One region of the Burkholderia sp. Bp9140 genome, then DNA from elsewhere that is predicted to be linked to it. Evidence: riboswitches for the same ligand, from Rfam matches in the RefSeq annotation. Region 1 holds a riboswitch; the other holds the start of a gene.
The links. A riboswitch is a leader RNA that binds a small molecule or an ion and turns the genes downstream of it on or off. The one in region 1 is predicted to bind cobalamin.

Region 1 (7,260 bases):
GAGCCCGTGCACGAGCGCCCCCGGATAACGCGCCTGGATGCGCCGCGCGGTATCGAGCGCGCCCGCGCCGAGAATCACGATCGCGGGCGGAGTCGTCATCCTTGCCATTTTTCCCCCGGCACGACGAGCAGCGAAAAATACGGCGACGCCATCGGATCGACGTCGTCGAGCGGCACGATGCGCTGGGTCGCCATCGTCGCGCGCTCGACGTACAGCGCGCGCTTCGCGAGCCCGAGTTCGTCGAGCACGCGCCGCACCTTGTCGAAGTTGCGGCCGAGTTTCATCACGACGGCCGCGTCGGCCTGCGCGAGCCGCACGCGCAATTCGTCTTCCGGCAGCACGCCGGACAGCACCGACAGGCTCTGGTTGCGATAGACGAGCGGCTGGCCGAGCACGGCCGTGCCGCCGAGCATCGCGCACACGCCCGGGATCACTTCGGTGTCGTAGCGCGGCGCGAGGCGATCGTGCAGGTACATGTAGGACCCGTAGAAGAACGGATCGCCTTCGCAGATCACCGCGACGTCGCGCCCGGCGTCGAGATGCGACGCGACGATTTCGGCGGCCGTGTCGTAGAAGTCGGCGATCACCGTCTCGTAGCAGAGCGGCGGCGGCAGTGCCTCGGTCGTCACCGGATAGACGAGCGGCAGTTGCGTCTGCGCATCGAGCAGGTGCGCTTCGACGATCCCGTAGGCATTGCCTTTCTTGCCCTTCGCGACGAAATACGCGACCACCGGCGCGGCCTGCAGCACGCGCAGCGCCTTGATCGTCATCAGCTCGGGGTCGCCGGGGCCGACGCCGACCCCGAACAGGCGTCCGCGCGGGGCCGTCATTCGGCCTCCGTCGCGAGCGCGTTGACCGCGGCGGCCGCCATCGCGCTGCCGCCGCGCCGGCCGAGCAGCGTGACGTACGGCACGCCGCGGCTGTCCGCGTCGAGCATCGCCTTCGACTCGGCCGCGCCGATGAAGCCAACCGGAAAGCCGAGGATCAACGCGGGGCGCGGCGCGCCGGCGTCGATCATGTCGAGCAGGTGGAACAGCGCGGTCGGTGCGTTGCCGATCACGACGACGCTGCCGGCCAGATGCGGGCGCCACAGTTCGAGCGCCGCGGCCGAGCGCGTGTTGCCGAGATGCCGCGCGAGCTCAGGCACGTCCGGTTCGCCGAGCGTGCAGGTCACGCGATTGCCGGCCGGCAGCCGCGCGCGCGTGATGCCTTCGGCGACCATCCGCGCGTCGCACAGGATCGGCGCGCCGGCCGCGAGTGCCGCGCGGCCCGCCGTGCCGGCGCCGGCCGAAAAGCGCAGGTCGTAGGCGACATCGACCATCCCGCACGCGTGGATCACGCGCACCGCGAGTTTCTCGAGATCGGGCGGAACCTGCGACAGGTCGGCCTCGGCGCGGATCGTCGCGAACGACTGGCGGTAGATTTCCTGCCCGTCGCGAATGTAGTCAAGCATCGGTGGTGTCCTGGCTGTGCCGCGCGCCCGTCAGTCGGGCCGCGGCCTGGTCAATCGTCAGATGGCGCGCGAGCGGGGCGCCGAGGCCCGCGGCGGCGTCGCGCCGGTAAAGGTCGTAGCGTGCGGGCGCGACGGCGACGAGCGTGTGCGTCGCCGGGTGCGGCAGCGCACAGTGGCGCTCGCAGCCGGTCAGGTGCACGTCGACCGGATGGCCGACGCGCGCGGCCAGCGCGCGTGCATCGTGTTTCGTATCGGCGCGCGACTTCGCGCAGCCCGCGCTCCCGGTGCAGGCCACCAGCGCCGCCAGCGGGTCGGATGTCGTGCACACCAGGCCGAGCGACGCGAGCGCATCGAGCACGGCCGGCGCGCGTGCGTGCCGCACGCCGTGCACGAACACGCCTTGCCACGGCGTCATCGATAGCGTGGCGTCGCCTTCGGCTTCGGCCAGTGCCGCGAGCCGCTCCAGTTGCGTCGCGTCGAGCCGGCCGAGCACGAACTGCGCGCCGACGCTGCAGCGCGCCGTGTCGAGCGACGGCCGCGCGCCGAAACGCAGCGCGGCATCCGCTTGCATGCGCCGCCAGCCGGCCAGCGCCGGATCGGTCTCGAGCGGGAAGGGGACGTAGTGCTGCGCGCGCGCGCGCAACGCGCGTTCGCCGCCCGTCGCGAGCAACGCGCGCATCCGCGTGACGTCGGCCGGCGCCAGATCGAGGAAGGCGAGCAGCAACGCGCGGACGAGCGCGACGGCCTGGTCCGGCGCCACGTCGAACGAAGCGGGCGAATCGTCGGACGAGACCGGCGGACAGCCAGCCAGGCCCGCGGCGATGCGGACCGCGCCGTCGCCGCGACGCCGCGCGGCGAGCCAGATGTCGTGCGGATGATCGAGCGCCGCGACCGATTCGCCGCCGTCGAGCTGGATCGAGAATTTCGGCGACAGCGCGCCGCGGCGCGGCTCGTGCGTCAGCATGTCGAGCAACGGCAGCGCGAGTGCGCGGCTGTCGAGCAGCGCGGCGGGATCGAGCCCGGCGAGCGGGCTGAGCATCAGGTTGCGGACGTCGTCGCTCGAGGCTAGCGCGGCCCGGTCGCCGGCGGCATCGCCGGCGCGCGTGCGCGGGCCGAGCCCCGCGTCGAGCAGGGCGCTGGCCAGCGGATCGGCCGCGCCATCGCGAATGCCGCGCAGCTGGAGATTCGCGCGATTGGTCGCGTCGATCGCGCCGGAGCCGCAGGCGCGCGCCGCGGCGGCGATCGCGCGTGCCTGCCGCGCGTCGAGCCGGCCGCCCGGCAGCTTGATCCGGCACAGCCCGCCGTCGGCGGCCGCGACGACGCGCACGAGCCCCGGGCAAGCCGATGGGCGCACGACGGGCGACGCAGGAATCGAAACGGGGGCGGAACTCAACGGGATACCGGGACAGTGTCGCGCCGCGGCCAACGCATCGGTACACCCCGCCCGACGCCGACTGGCACGCACGCACTTTCAGGCCGGCAGGTCTCCTGGCTGACAGGTCGGCGCCGGCTCCCGGCCTTCCCGGTGAAACCAGTGGCATGAGGGGGGGAGATCGGCTCGCTGTCTACAGTTGCGGGGGCAGCCACAGCGGCGCGCGGCGCGCCCTGTGTTCCCTCTTCGGCCCCGAAGGGCACCGGCGAACGAACGGCCGTAGGATACCCGATTTCACCGGCGCTTCGCGACCGCCGAATGGCTCCGTGTCCGAAGCGGAACGCGACCCGGCACCGGTGGGCCCGCAGATGAAACGCGCGGAGGAACACGGTACCATGCCGACTTTCGCAATGCGGACGTCCGCACCGGCGCCTTCACGGCCGCCGTGCGGCGACGCGATGGAACCGGACGATGGGGAAGGGTGCATGACGGCGTGGCTGACGGTAGTGGGCATCGGCGACGACGGCTACGCGGGGCTCGGACGCAGCGCGCGGCGCGCGCTGCTCGAGGCGACGCGGGTCGTCGGCGCGAAGCGGCACCTCGACATGCTGCCGGCGCGGCTGCCGGCCGCGCGCGAGCCATGGCCGTCGCCGTTCGACCTGTCGGGCCTGCTCGCGCGGCGCGGCGCGCCCGTCTGCGTGCTGGCGAGCGGCGACCCGATGCTGTTCGGCGTCGGCGCCACGCTTGCGCGCGAACTGTCCCCTGACGAATGGCGCGTGCTGCCCGCCCCGTCGTCGCTGTCGCTGGCGGCCGCGCGGCTCGGCTGGGCGCTGCAGGACGTCGGCGCGGTGTCGCTCGTCGGCCGGCCGCTCGCGACGCTCGCGCGCCACCTGCTGCCGGGCCGGCGCCTGTTCGTGCTGAGCGCCGACGGCCGCACGCCGGCCACAGTGGCGGCCGAGCTCGCCGCGCGCGGCTTCGGCCCGACGCGCATCAGCGTGTTCGAGCATCTCGGCGGCCCGCTCGAGCGGCGTCTCGACGGCCTCGCGCAAGACTGGCACATCGCCGAAACCGCGGCGCTCAACCTCGTCGCGCTCGACTGCCGGGCCGGCCCCGATGCGCCGCGCCGCGCCCTCACGCCCGGCCTGCCGGACGACGCGTACCGCCACGACGGCCAGCTCACCAAGCGCGACATGCGCGCGCTGACGCTCGGCCGCCTCGCGCCCGCGCCCGGCGAACTGTTGTGGGACGTCGGCGCGGGCAGCGGCTCGATCGGCATCGAATGGATGCGCGCGCATCCGTCGTGCCAGGCGATCGCGATCGAGTCGCATGCGGAGCGGCAGCGCTTCATCGAACACAACCGCGACGCGCTCGGCGTGCCGGGCCTGCAACTCGTCGCGGGGCGCGCGCCCGATGCGCTCGCGGGGCTCGCCGCGCCCGATGCGATCTTCATCGGCGGCGGCGCGACCGCGCCGGGCGTGCTCGATGCGTGCTGGTCGGCGCTGAAGCCCGGCGGCCGGCTCGTCGCGAACGCGGTCACGCTGCAGGGCGAGCTGGCGCTCGCCGCATGGCGCGACGCGCATGGCGGCACGCTCACACGCGTATCGCTCGCGCACGCCGAGCCGCTCGGCCGCTTCGACACGTGGCGGCAGCCGTTGCCGGTCACGCTGTACGACGTGCGCAAGCCCGATGCCGCGGCAACGGACCTCCCGGATCTCGCGTGATGCGCGACGAAACCCCCGAACAACCGGCACCGCTGCGGTTCGGCTATACGACCGGCAGTTGCGCGACCGCGACGTCGCTCGCCGCCGCGCGCCTGCTGCTCGCGGGCCGCGCGGTCGATGCGGTCGAGATCGTGTTGCCGAAGGGACAGCACGTGATGATGCGGCTCGCGTTCTGCCGGACCACGGCCGACGGCGCCGAGGCCGGCACCATCAAGGATGCCGGCGACGATCCGGACGTCACGCACGGCGCGCTGATCTTCGCGCGCGTCGCGCTGTCGGCCGCGCCCGGCGTGCGTTTTCATGCCGGGCCGGGTGTCGGCACCGTCACGCGCGCGGGACTCACGCTGCCGGTCGGCGAACCGGCGATCAATCCGGTGCCGCGCCAGATGATGACCATGCACCTCGACGCGCTCGCGGCCGAATACGGCTACGCGGGCGGCTTCGACGTGACGATCGGCGTCGAGGACGGCGAGGCGCTCGCGCTGAAGACGATGAACCCGCGCCTCGGCATCGTCGGCGGCTTGTCGATCCTCGGCACGACCGGCATCGTGCGGCCGTTCTCGTGCTCGGCGTACATCGCGTCAATCCACCAGGGCATCGACGTTGCCCGCGCGAACGGCATCACGCACATCGCCGCATGCACCGGCAACGCGAGCGAGGATGCGATGCGCGCGCACTACGGCCTGCCCGACATGGCGCTGATCGAGATGGGCGATTTCGCCGGCGCGGTGCTGAAGCACCTGCGCCGCGCGCCGGTCGCGCGCCTGTCGATGTGCGGCGGCTTCGGCAAGCTCAGCAAGCTCGCGGCCGGCCATCTCGACCTGCACAGCCGCCATTCGAGCATCGACCTGGCGCTGCTCGCGCAGTGGGCGGCCGAGGCCGGCGCGAACGAGGCGCTGCAGGCCGCGATGCGCGCGGCGAATACCAGCCAGGAAGCGCTGAAGCTTGCGCTGGCCGACGGCGTGCCGCTCGGCGACCTCGTCTGCGCACAAGCGTTGCGGGTCGTGCGCGACATCGTGCCGGCATCGGTCGTGGTCGAGATGTTCGCGATCGACCGGCAGGGCCGCTTCGTCGGGCGCGCACGATGAGCGCGCGCATCCTGCTGCTCGGCGGCACCGGCGACGCGCTGAAGATCGCACGCGCGCTCGGTCCGCGACACGTCTACAGCCTCGCGGGCCTCGGCAAGGTGCCCGACGATCTGCGCTGCGACGTCCGCGTCGGCGGCTTCGGCGGGGCGGCGGGGCTGGCCGCGTATCTGCGCAGCGCCGGCATCGGCCTCGTGATCGACGCGACGCATCCGTACGCCGCGCAAATCAGCGCGAACGCAGCAGCAGCCGCGCGCGACGCGGGCGTGCCACTGTGGGCGCTGCGCCGCGCGCCGTGGACGCCGGGGCCCGGCGACGACTGGCGGATGGTCGACGACTGGGCCGGCATCGAGGCCGCGCTCGCGCCGTTCCGGCGGCCGCTGTTCACGCTCGGCCGCGAACCGCTCGCGCATCTCGACGCGATCCCGCCGCACCAGTTCTGGCTGGTGCGCTGCCTCGATCCGCATCCCGGCAACGCGCGCGCGCAGATCGTCGCCGCGCGCGGGCCGTTCACGCTCGAGAGCGAACGCGCGCTGTTCGCGCTCGCGGGCATCGATGTCGTCGTCAGCAAGAACAGCGGCGGCGCCGCGACCGAGGCCAAGCTCGACGTCGCGCGCGAACGCAGGCTGCCGGTCGTGATGCTGAAAAGACCGCTGCTGCCCGACGCCGACCGCGCGTTCGACTCGGCCGCCGCACTGCTCGACGCGCTCGACCCGGCCGCGCGCATGTGATGCCGCAATCGGCTGCCCCATGAATTGACGGAGATTTCTGGATGACGGTGTATTTCATCGGCGCGGGCCCTGGCGACCCGGAGCTGATCACGGTGAAGGGCCAGCGCCTCGTGCGCACGTGCCCGGTGATCCTGTATGCGGGCTCGCTCGTGCCGCCGGCCGTGCTCGACGGCCATCGCGCGGAACAGGTCGTCAATACGGCCGAACTCGACCTCGACGCGATCGTCGCGCTGCTCGCCGACGCGCATGCGAACGGGCAGGATGTGGCACGCGTGCATTCGGGCGATCCCTCGCTGTACGGTGCGATCGGCGAACAGATCCGCCGCCTGAACGCGCTCGGGATTCCGTATGAAATCGTGCCGGGCGTGACGGCCACGGCCGCGTGCGCGGCCACGCTCGGCGTCGAGCTGACGCTGCCCGGCGTCGCGCAGACGGTGATCCTCACGCGCTTCGCGGGCAAGACGACGATGCCGGAAGGCGAAGCGCTCGGCGCGCTCGCCGCGCATCGCGCGACGCTCGCGATCCATCTGGGCGTGCGGCATCTCGCGCGGATCGTCGACGAAGTGCTGCCGCATTACGGGCCCGAGTGCCCCGTCGCGGTGATCTATCGCGCGAGCTGGCCCGACGAGGAGCGCGTGACCGGGACGCTTGCCGACATCGTCGGCAAGGTGCAGGGCACGCGGATCGAGCGCACCGCGCTGATTCTGATCGGGCGCGTGCTCGATGCGGAGGGGTTCGCGGATTCGACGCTGTATGCGGGCGCCGGCTGACCACGCACGCGCCGGCCGGCGCTCGGCGCGGCGATCGCGGACATCACGCGCACGCTGACGCCCGAGCCATGCGCTCGGCTCATGCCGATCCGCGAGCAACGGGTCGGCGCACTGGCCGGCGGCATGCG
Region 2 (7,260 bases), on a different contig from region 1:
CGGAGAACGCGCCGGTATGCGCGCTGACGCCCGATACGCCCTTCGCCTGAGCGAGCGCCGCATCGGCGCGCTGGTTCAGCGCTGACGTCAGGCTGCCCGGATCCTTCGCCTGCTGTTCGTAGAACAGCGTGATGTGGATGATGTCCTGCGGCACGTCGGCGCTGGCCTGCGACGACAGCGACAGCACGCCCGCCGGCTCCGGAAAGTGCGGGTTCGCGGTCTGCGCGTGCGCGGCCGGCGACGCGAGCGTCAGCGCGACGGGCATGGCGGCGGCGAGGGCGAGCGACAGCGCGAGTGCGGATTTCTTGGTCATTGTTGGACTCCTTGTGCGAGGGCGCGCACGCGGATCACGCGTGCGCGACGCGGGCGTACCGCGCGACGAAAAAACGGCCGTCGGCCCGATCGGACGACAGCGGTTGCTTAGGCCGCGCGAACGCGCCGCGAGTTCCGTGGCGGTGGCGCGTGTTGACCGGATTTGACGTTTGGCGTGCGTTTACCGCGTGCGCCTACTTCATCAGCTTTTCGGTGATGAAGCGCCATTCGGCGCGCGTGACGGGCGTGATCGACAGCCGGTTGCCGCGTGCGAGCACGCGCATGTCGGCGAGTTCGTCGTGTTCGCGCAGCGCGGCGAGCGGCACGAGCGGCGACTTTTTCACGAAGCGCACGTCGACGAGCAGCCAGCGCGGTGCTTCCTGCGTCGACTTCGGATCGTAATAAGGGCTTTTCGGATCGAACTGGGTGGGATCGGGGTAGGGCGTCGACGAGACTTCGGCGAGGCCCGCGATGCCCGGCTCGGGGCAGCTCGAGTGATAGAACAGCACGCCGTCACCGACCGTCATCGTATCGCGCATGAAATTGCGCGCCTGATAGTTGCGCACGCCGGTCCAGGGCAGCGAGTGCTGCGGCGCGTGCGCGAGATCGTCGATGCTTGCTTCGTCCGGTTCGGACTTCATCAGCCAGTATTGCATGGATCGTGATCGACGCAGAAAGGGCCGCTGCAAAAGGAAACGGCATCGGGACTCGCCCGATGCCGTTGAATAGGTCCCCGCCTTGGCCGCTAGGCCGGCATCCTGAACCTGAGGTTCAGAATTGGTCGCAGTTAGCAGCACATCGGGTACATCAGACAGAGTGACGCGCGCGCCCGTGCTACAAATTTCCGCAACCGTGCACATGGCATTGGTTCAAGGAATATATGACCTTGGCGAACCAGGCAGGGAAGCTGACTGAACTGTGTTTCGTTGCGCCAATTTGACCACCGTTGATCGCCGAGATCAAGGGGAATCGACGCATCGATCAAACCTTACTGCGTCTCGTGCTGTGCGAGCACCGCGCCGAGCTGTTCGTTCATCTGGTGCATTGTACGACGGATTTCTTCCGCCGGAAATGCTTCACCGTGCCGCACGCTCGTTTGCAGCCGCAGCAATTCGGATGCGAGCGACAGTGCCGCCATCACCGCGATGCGATCGGTGCCGCGCACCGAGCTGTTCGCGCGGATCTTCGACATTTCGGCGTCGACGCGCGCGACGGCCTCGAGCAGCGCCGCTTCGGTCTCGGCCGAACAGGCGAGCCGATAGGGCTGACCGAGAATCGAGACTTCGATCTGCTTGGTGCTCATGCATGTTCTCCGTGGCTGGCCGCGTCGTCGCTATCCGTGCGCGCCTGCGCATCCAGCAGGTCGAGCTGGTTGTCGGCTTGCTCCACGCTCTTCGTGCGCGGCAGCTTTTCGAGAATCGCGTTCAGTTTGACCTGGGCGTCGTCGATCTTTGCCGACAGCGTGTCGCGCTCGGCCGCGAGCGCATTGCGTTCGTCGCGCAGTTGCGCGAGTTCCGCGCGGACGGTGTCCGCTTCCGCGCGCATTTGCGCGACCTGCTCCTCGAGCGCGAGCCGTTCCGAGTGATAGCGCTTGTTCAGCGAGATCAGACGGCCAATATTTTGAGATAAGGTTTCGAGTTCGTTGAGCATTTGCTGCGTCCTCTAAAGACCCAGCATTTTAGCGCGGAATAACGCGCATTCCGACATCTGTAACGTTTCCAGTCGTAACACCCCGGCTTCTTGCTGCGAATGCGCGGGTCCGGCGCGTGCGCGATGCGCTTCCGGCACGCGTCCGGCCGCTTTCTTGACGCTCGTGCGGCCCGCTCCTAAACTGGCGCCGCCTCGGTGCTCGCGCGTGCGTCGCGCGGTTAAACGGGAAGCAGGGCGCGCGCTCCGCCCGGAGATCGCCAACCTGCGCTGCCCCCGCAACGGTAAGCGGCCGCGTCGCATGATGCAGGCCGGCTCGGGCGCGTTTCGCGTGCAGGTCGCACGCGGGCGCGGGCCACTGCGCGTGAAACGCGCGGGAAGGCGAGCCGGTACGCCGCCAGCCCGGATACCGGCCGAGGCGAGGAGCCTGCACGGCTTCATGACGCGCGGCCTGCGGGGAAGCGGGGCGCGCAGTGTTTCACGGGACTTGTCTTCGATGCTGACCCCAATCGTCCGCACGGCGCTCGGCGCCCGCCGCGGCACACCGCTTGCCGCCGTCGCGCAGACTGCGGCGGAAGCCGATCGACCCGATGCGGCGCCTTCCACTATATTGCGCAGAACGCCCGCTGCGCGAAGGTGCGGCCCGAGGGGGCGCGGCCGTCGCATGCCGGTATGGCCGGCGCGCGGCGCAACAACCCGTTCGACAAGGATGACGAGCTTGCGTATGCCTACAACGCGCCGAGGCGCGACGCCCATGCCGCACTCGGCCCGCAACAGCGGTCAGCCGGCGTGTCGCGCATCGTGCACGATGCCGCGCACCGCATGAGCGCCGCGCGTGCCGCCGCGATCTGGGCCGTGCTCGCGGCCGCGGTCGCGCTGCTGTTCGTCGCGTCGCTGTCGATCGGCAGCGTGCCGATGTCGCCATGGCAGGCGCTCGCGTCGCTCGTGCCGCACGGTGGCGATGCGCTGTTCGCCGACATCGTGCGCACGCTGCGGCTGCCGCGCGCGCTTGCGGGCTTCGCGTGCGGCGCGCTGCTTGCGCTTGCCGGCGCGCTGTTGCAGGTGCTGTTGCGCAATCCGCTCGCGGAGCCATACGTGCTCGGCGTGTCCGGCGGCGCGGCCGGCTTCGCGCTCGTCTCGATGATCGCGGGCGCCGCCTGGTGGCTCGTCGATGCGTCCGCGTTCGCCGGCGCGCTCGTGTCGGTCGCGCTCGTGCTCGGGCTAGCCCGCCGCGAGCTGTGGCGCGCCGATTCACGCGACGCGTCGCCGCGGTTGCTGCTCACGGGCGTCGTGATCGCGGCCGGATGGGGCGCGCTCGTCACGCTGCTGCTGTCGCTCGCGCCCGATGCGCGGCTGCGTGGCATCCTCTTCTGGCTGACGGGCGACCTGAACGGCGTGACGGCGCCGTGGTTCGCATCGGGCGCGCTGCTGCTGGCCGCGGGCGTCGCGCTGCCGGCCGCGCCGCAGTTGAACGTGCTGCTGCGCGGCGACGCGACCGCGCTCGCGCTCGGCGTGCCGGTCGCGCGGCTGCGCATGCGGATCTACCTCGTCGCGTCGCTGGCCGCCGCGGCGGCGGTGACGACGGCCGGCACGATCGGCTTCGTCGGCCTCGTCGTGCCGCACGCGCTGCGGCTCGCATTCGGCAACGACCAGCGCATGCTGCTGCCCGCCGCGATGCTCGCGGGCGGCGGCGGCGTGATGGCGGCCGACCTGCTCGCGCGCACCGCGATCGCGCCCGCGCAATTGCCGGTCGGCGTGATGACCGCGTTGATCGGCGTACCGGTGTTCCTGTGGATGTTGCTGAGGAGACCGATGCGATGACCCACGCCGCACCGCATGCCGCCGGCGACATGACCTGCGCGGCGCTCGACCTGACACTGAAGGCCGGCGAACGGACGCTGCTCGACGGCTTCACGCAGGCGTTCCGGCCTGGCGAGATCTGGTGCGTCGCGGGACCGAACGGCGCAGGCAAGACGACGCTGCTCGCGACGCTCGCGGGTTTGCAGCGGCCGGCCGGCGGCCAGGTCGAGATCGACGGCCGGCCGCTCGCCGCATGGCCGCCCGAACAGCTCGCACGGCGCCGCGCGCTGATGCCGCAACAATTGCACGACGCGTTCAGCGCGACGGTATTCGACACGGTTCTGCTCAACCGCTTTCCGTATCTCGGCGGCTGGGGCTGGGAGCGCGACGGCGACCGCGCGGCCGCGCGTGACGCGCTCGCGACGTTCGGGCTGGCCGCGCTCGCGTCGCGCGACGTGCTGTCGCTGTCGGGCGGCGAGCGGCAGCGCGTCGCGCTGGCCGCGACGCTGTGCCAGGACGCGCCGCTGATGCTGCTCGACGAGCCGCTCGCCCATCTCGACCTGCATCACCAGGTCGACGGCCTGACCGCGCTGGGCGCATGGCTCGACGCGGGCCCGCGCACGGTGCTGTTCTCGTGCCACGACCTGAATCTCGCGCGGCGTTTCGCGACGCACGCGCTGTTGCTCGATGGCCGCGGCCATGCGTGGGCGGGCCCCGTGCACGACGTGCTGACGCCGGCGCGCGCGAGCGACGCGTTCGGCTACCCGCTCGTGCTGATCCGCGAGAACGGCCGCGACGCGCTGCTGCCCGCGTGGCCCGAGCGACGATGAACCTTCTTCTTTCGATGCGCGGCACCGGCCGCGCCAGCGAGGCAATCTTCCGATGACGAAACCGACCGACTTCCCGCCCGCGATCGCGCCGCTCGACGACACGCTGCGCAAGCGCCTGCAGCATGTGATCGATCACAAGACCAAGCCGCCCGGCAGTCTCGGCCAGCTCGAGGCGATCGCGTTGCAGATCGGCCTGATCCAGCGCACCGAGCGGCCGCACGTGCAGCGTCCCGTGACGATCGTGTTCGCCGGCGACCACGGGATCGCGGCCGAGGGCGTGAGCCCGTATCCGCAGGCGGTCACCGCGCAGATGGTCGCGAACTTCCTGGCCGGCGGCGCGGCGATCAATGCGTTCTCGGGCGTCGCGCAGAGCGTGCTCGAGATCGTCGATGCGGGCGTCGCGTCGCCGCTGCCGGTGTCCGACCGGCTCGTGTCGCTGCCGGTCGCGCGCGGCACGCGCAACTTCGCGGTCGAACCCGCGATGACGCACGACGAGGCGAGGACGGCGCTCGCCGCCGGCGCGGCGCGCGTGCGCCTTCATGCATCGCTCGGCACGAACGTGATCGGCTTCGGCGAAATGGGGATCGCGAACACGTCGTCGGCCGCGTGCCTGATGAGCCGTCTGCTCGACGTGCCGATCGACGCGTGCGTCGGGCGCGGCACGGGCCTCGACGACCAGGGGCTCGCGCACAAGCGCGCGGTGCTCGGCCGCGCGCTCGTCCGGCATTCGCATGCGATCGCGCCGCTCGACGTGCTCGCGACGTTCGGCGGCTTCGAGATCGCGATGATGACGGGCGCGTATCTCGCGGCCGCGAGCGAGCGAATGACGATCCTCGTCGACGGCTTCATCGCGACGGCCGCGCTGCTCGTCGCCGAGCGCATCGCGCCCGGCGTGCGCGACTACTGCGTGTTCTCGCATACGTCGCACGAGGCCGGCCACCGGCGCATGCTCGAGCATTTCGGCGCGAAGCCGCTGCTCGCGCTGGACCTGCGGCTCGGCGAAGGCACGGGCGCCGCGCTCGCGCTGCCGCTGGTGCGGGCGGCGGCCGCGTTCCTCACCGAGATGGCGAGCTTCGAATCCGCGGGCGTCGACGATCGTGACGCCTGAGCGTGCTCGCGGCGTACGCGCCGAACTGCGCTACTTCTTCGTCGCGCTCGGCTATTTCACCCGCGTGCCGGTGCCGCGTGCGATCGGCTACGCGGCCGGCGATCTCGACCAGGCCGCGCGTTACTTTCCGCTGGTCGGCGCATGTGTTGGCGCGTGGGGCGCGCTCGTCTATCTCGCGGCGCTGCGGCTGCTGCCCGCGTCGATCGCGGTCGGGCTGTCGATGGCCGCGACGCTGCTCGCCACCGGCGCGTTTCACGAGGATGGCCTGGCCGACAGTTGCGATGCGTTCGGCGGCGGCTATACGCGCGACGACGTGCTGCGCATCATGCACGACTCGCGAATCGGCACGTTCGGCGCGGTCGCGCTCGTGATCGCGCTCGGCCTGAAATGGCAGGCGCTCGCGGCCATGCCGCCGCTGCGCGCCGCGTGGACGATGATCGCCGCGCACGCGGCAAGCCGCGCGGCGGCCGTGAGCCTGCTGATGTCGCTCGACTACGTCCGGCCGGAGGGCAAGGCGAAGCCGGTCGCGCAGCGCATGGGCGCGCGCTCGGCCTGGGTCGCGGCCGCATTCGGGCTGCCGTGGCTGTTCTGGCCGGACTGGCGCGCGGGCGCCGCGGCCTTCGTCGCGCTCGTGCTCGTGCGTGCCTCGGTCGCCCGCTATTTCGTGAAGCGGATCGGCGGTTATACCGGCGACTGTCTCGGCTTCGCGCAGCAACTGGGCGAACTGGCGATCTACTTCTCGGTGCTCGGATGGATCTCGTCCTGATTCGCCATCCGGCCGTCGATATCGAGCCGGGCGTTTGCTACGGACGCAGCGACGTGCCGCTCGCCGCATCGGCCGATGCGGGCGCGCGGGCCGTGCGCGAGCATCTGGCGGCGCTCGGGGCGCCGTTGCCGGCGCAGGTCTGGACGAGCCCGCTGACGCGCTGCGCGTCGGTCGCCGAACGGCTCGCGCAGGCGTTCGGCGTGCCGCTGCGGCGCGATGCGGGCTGGCAGGAAATGGACTTCGGGGCGTGGGAACTGCAGCGCTGGGACGATATCGACCGCGCCGCGCTCGATGCGTGGGCGGCCGACCTGATGCATGCGTGCGCGCACGGCGGCGAAAGCGTCGCACGGTTCGCCGCGCGTGTCGCACGGATTGCGGACGCGGTCGCGCGGACCGACGCGCCGCAATGGACACTCACGCATGCAGGCGTGATTCGCGCGCTCGCGTCGCACGCGTTGCGCGTGCCGCTCGATACGCTGCTGTCGCGACCGGTGCCGACGGGCGGCGTCGTGTGGCTGCGTATGGATGATGCCGCGCGCTCGTGGGAAGTCGTCCACTGGGACGCGTAGGCGATCGCGTTCGCGCCCGAAGCGCGGAAGGGCGCCGAAGCCCGGAATCAGCGTGCCGGCCGTCGCGCCCGCGCCGCGTCGAGGTCCTCGCACAGCGCGGCCGCGCCTTGCGCGATCCGCGGCGACGGACGGGTCAGCAGGTCGCCGTCGATCGCGAACAGGTTGTTGCGCGCCACCGCCGTCAGCGCGGGCCATGCACGCCAGCGCGCGAGGCTCGGCAGCGGCGCG

Region 2: another riboswitch for cobalamin. It lies ahead of DIE21_RS26165 (iron ABC transporter permease); the one in region 1 lies ahead of cobG (precorrin-3B synthase).

The regions. Positions count from the first base shown of each region.
Region 1 covers NZ_QTPQ01000009.1:139,992-147,251, forward strand. Annotated here, with positions in the region: gene cobJ (precorrin-3B C(17)-methyltransferase) at 1-99, opposite strand, end outside; gene DIE21_RS10180 (precorrin-2 C(20)-methyltransferase) at 96-830, opposite strand; gene DIE21_RS10185 (precorrin-8X methylmutase) at 827-1,453, opposite strand; gene cobG (precorrin-3B synthase) at 1,446-2,807, opposite strand; cobalamin riboswitch at 2,914-3,107, opposite strand; gene cbiE (precorrin-6y C5,15-methyltransferase (decarboxylating) subunit CbiE) at 3,311-4,546, shown strand; gene DIE21_RS10200 (cobalt-precorrin-5B (C(1))-methyltransferase) at 4,546-5,634, shown strand; gene DIE21_RS10205 (cobalt-precorrin-6A reductase) at 5,631-6,362, shown strand; gene cobM (precorrin-4 C(11)-methyltransferase) at 6,404-7,132, shown strand.
Region 2 covers NZ_QTPQ01000034.1:33,427-40,686, forward strand. Annotated here, with positions in the region: gene DIE21_RS26135 (SIMPL domain-containing protein) at 1-313, opposite strand, end outside; gene DIE21_RS26140 (EVE domain-containing protein) at 507-968, opposite strand; RNA gene ssrS (6S RNA) at 1,039-1,220, opposite strand; gene DIE21_RS26150 (cell division protein ZapA) at 1,301-1,615, opposite strand; gene DIE21_RS26155 (ATPase) at 1,612-1,962, opposite strand; cobalamin riboswitch at 2,139-2,392, shown strand; gene DIE21_RS26165 (iron ABC transporter permease) at 2,782-3,780, shown strand; gene DIE21_RS26170 (ABC transporter ATP-binding protein) at 3,777-4,589, shown strand; gene cobT (nicotinate-nucleotide--dimethylbenzimidazole phosphoribosyltransferase) at 4,642-5,697, shown strand; gene DIE21_RS26180 (adenosylcobinamide-GDP ribazoletransferase) at 5,687-6,463, shown strand; gene cobC (alpha-ribazole phosphatase) at 6,448-7,032, shown strand; gene DIE21_RS26190 (cobalamin-binding protein) at 7,080-7,260, opposite strand, start outside.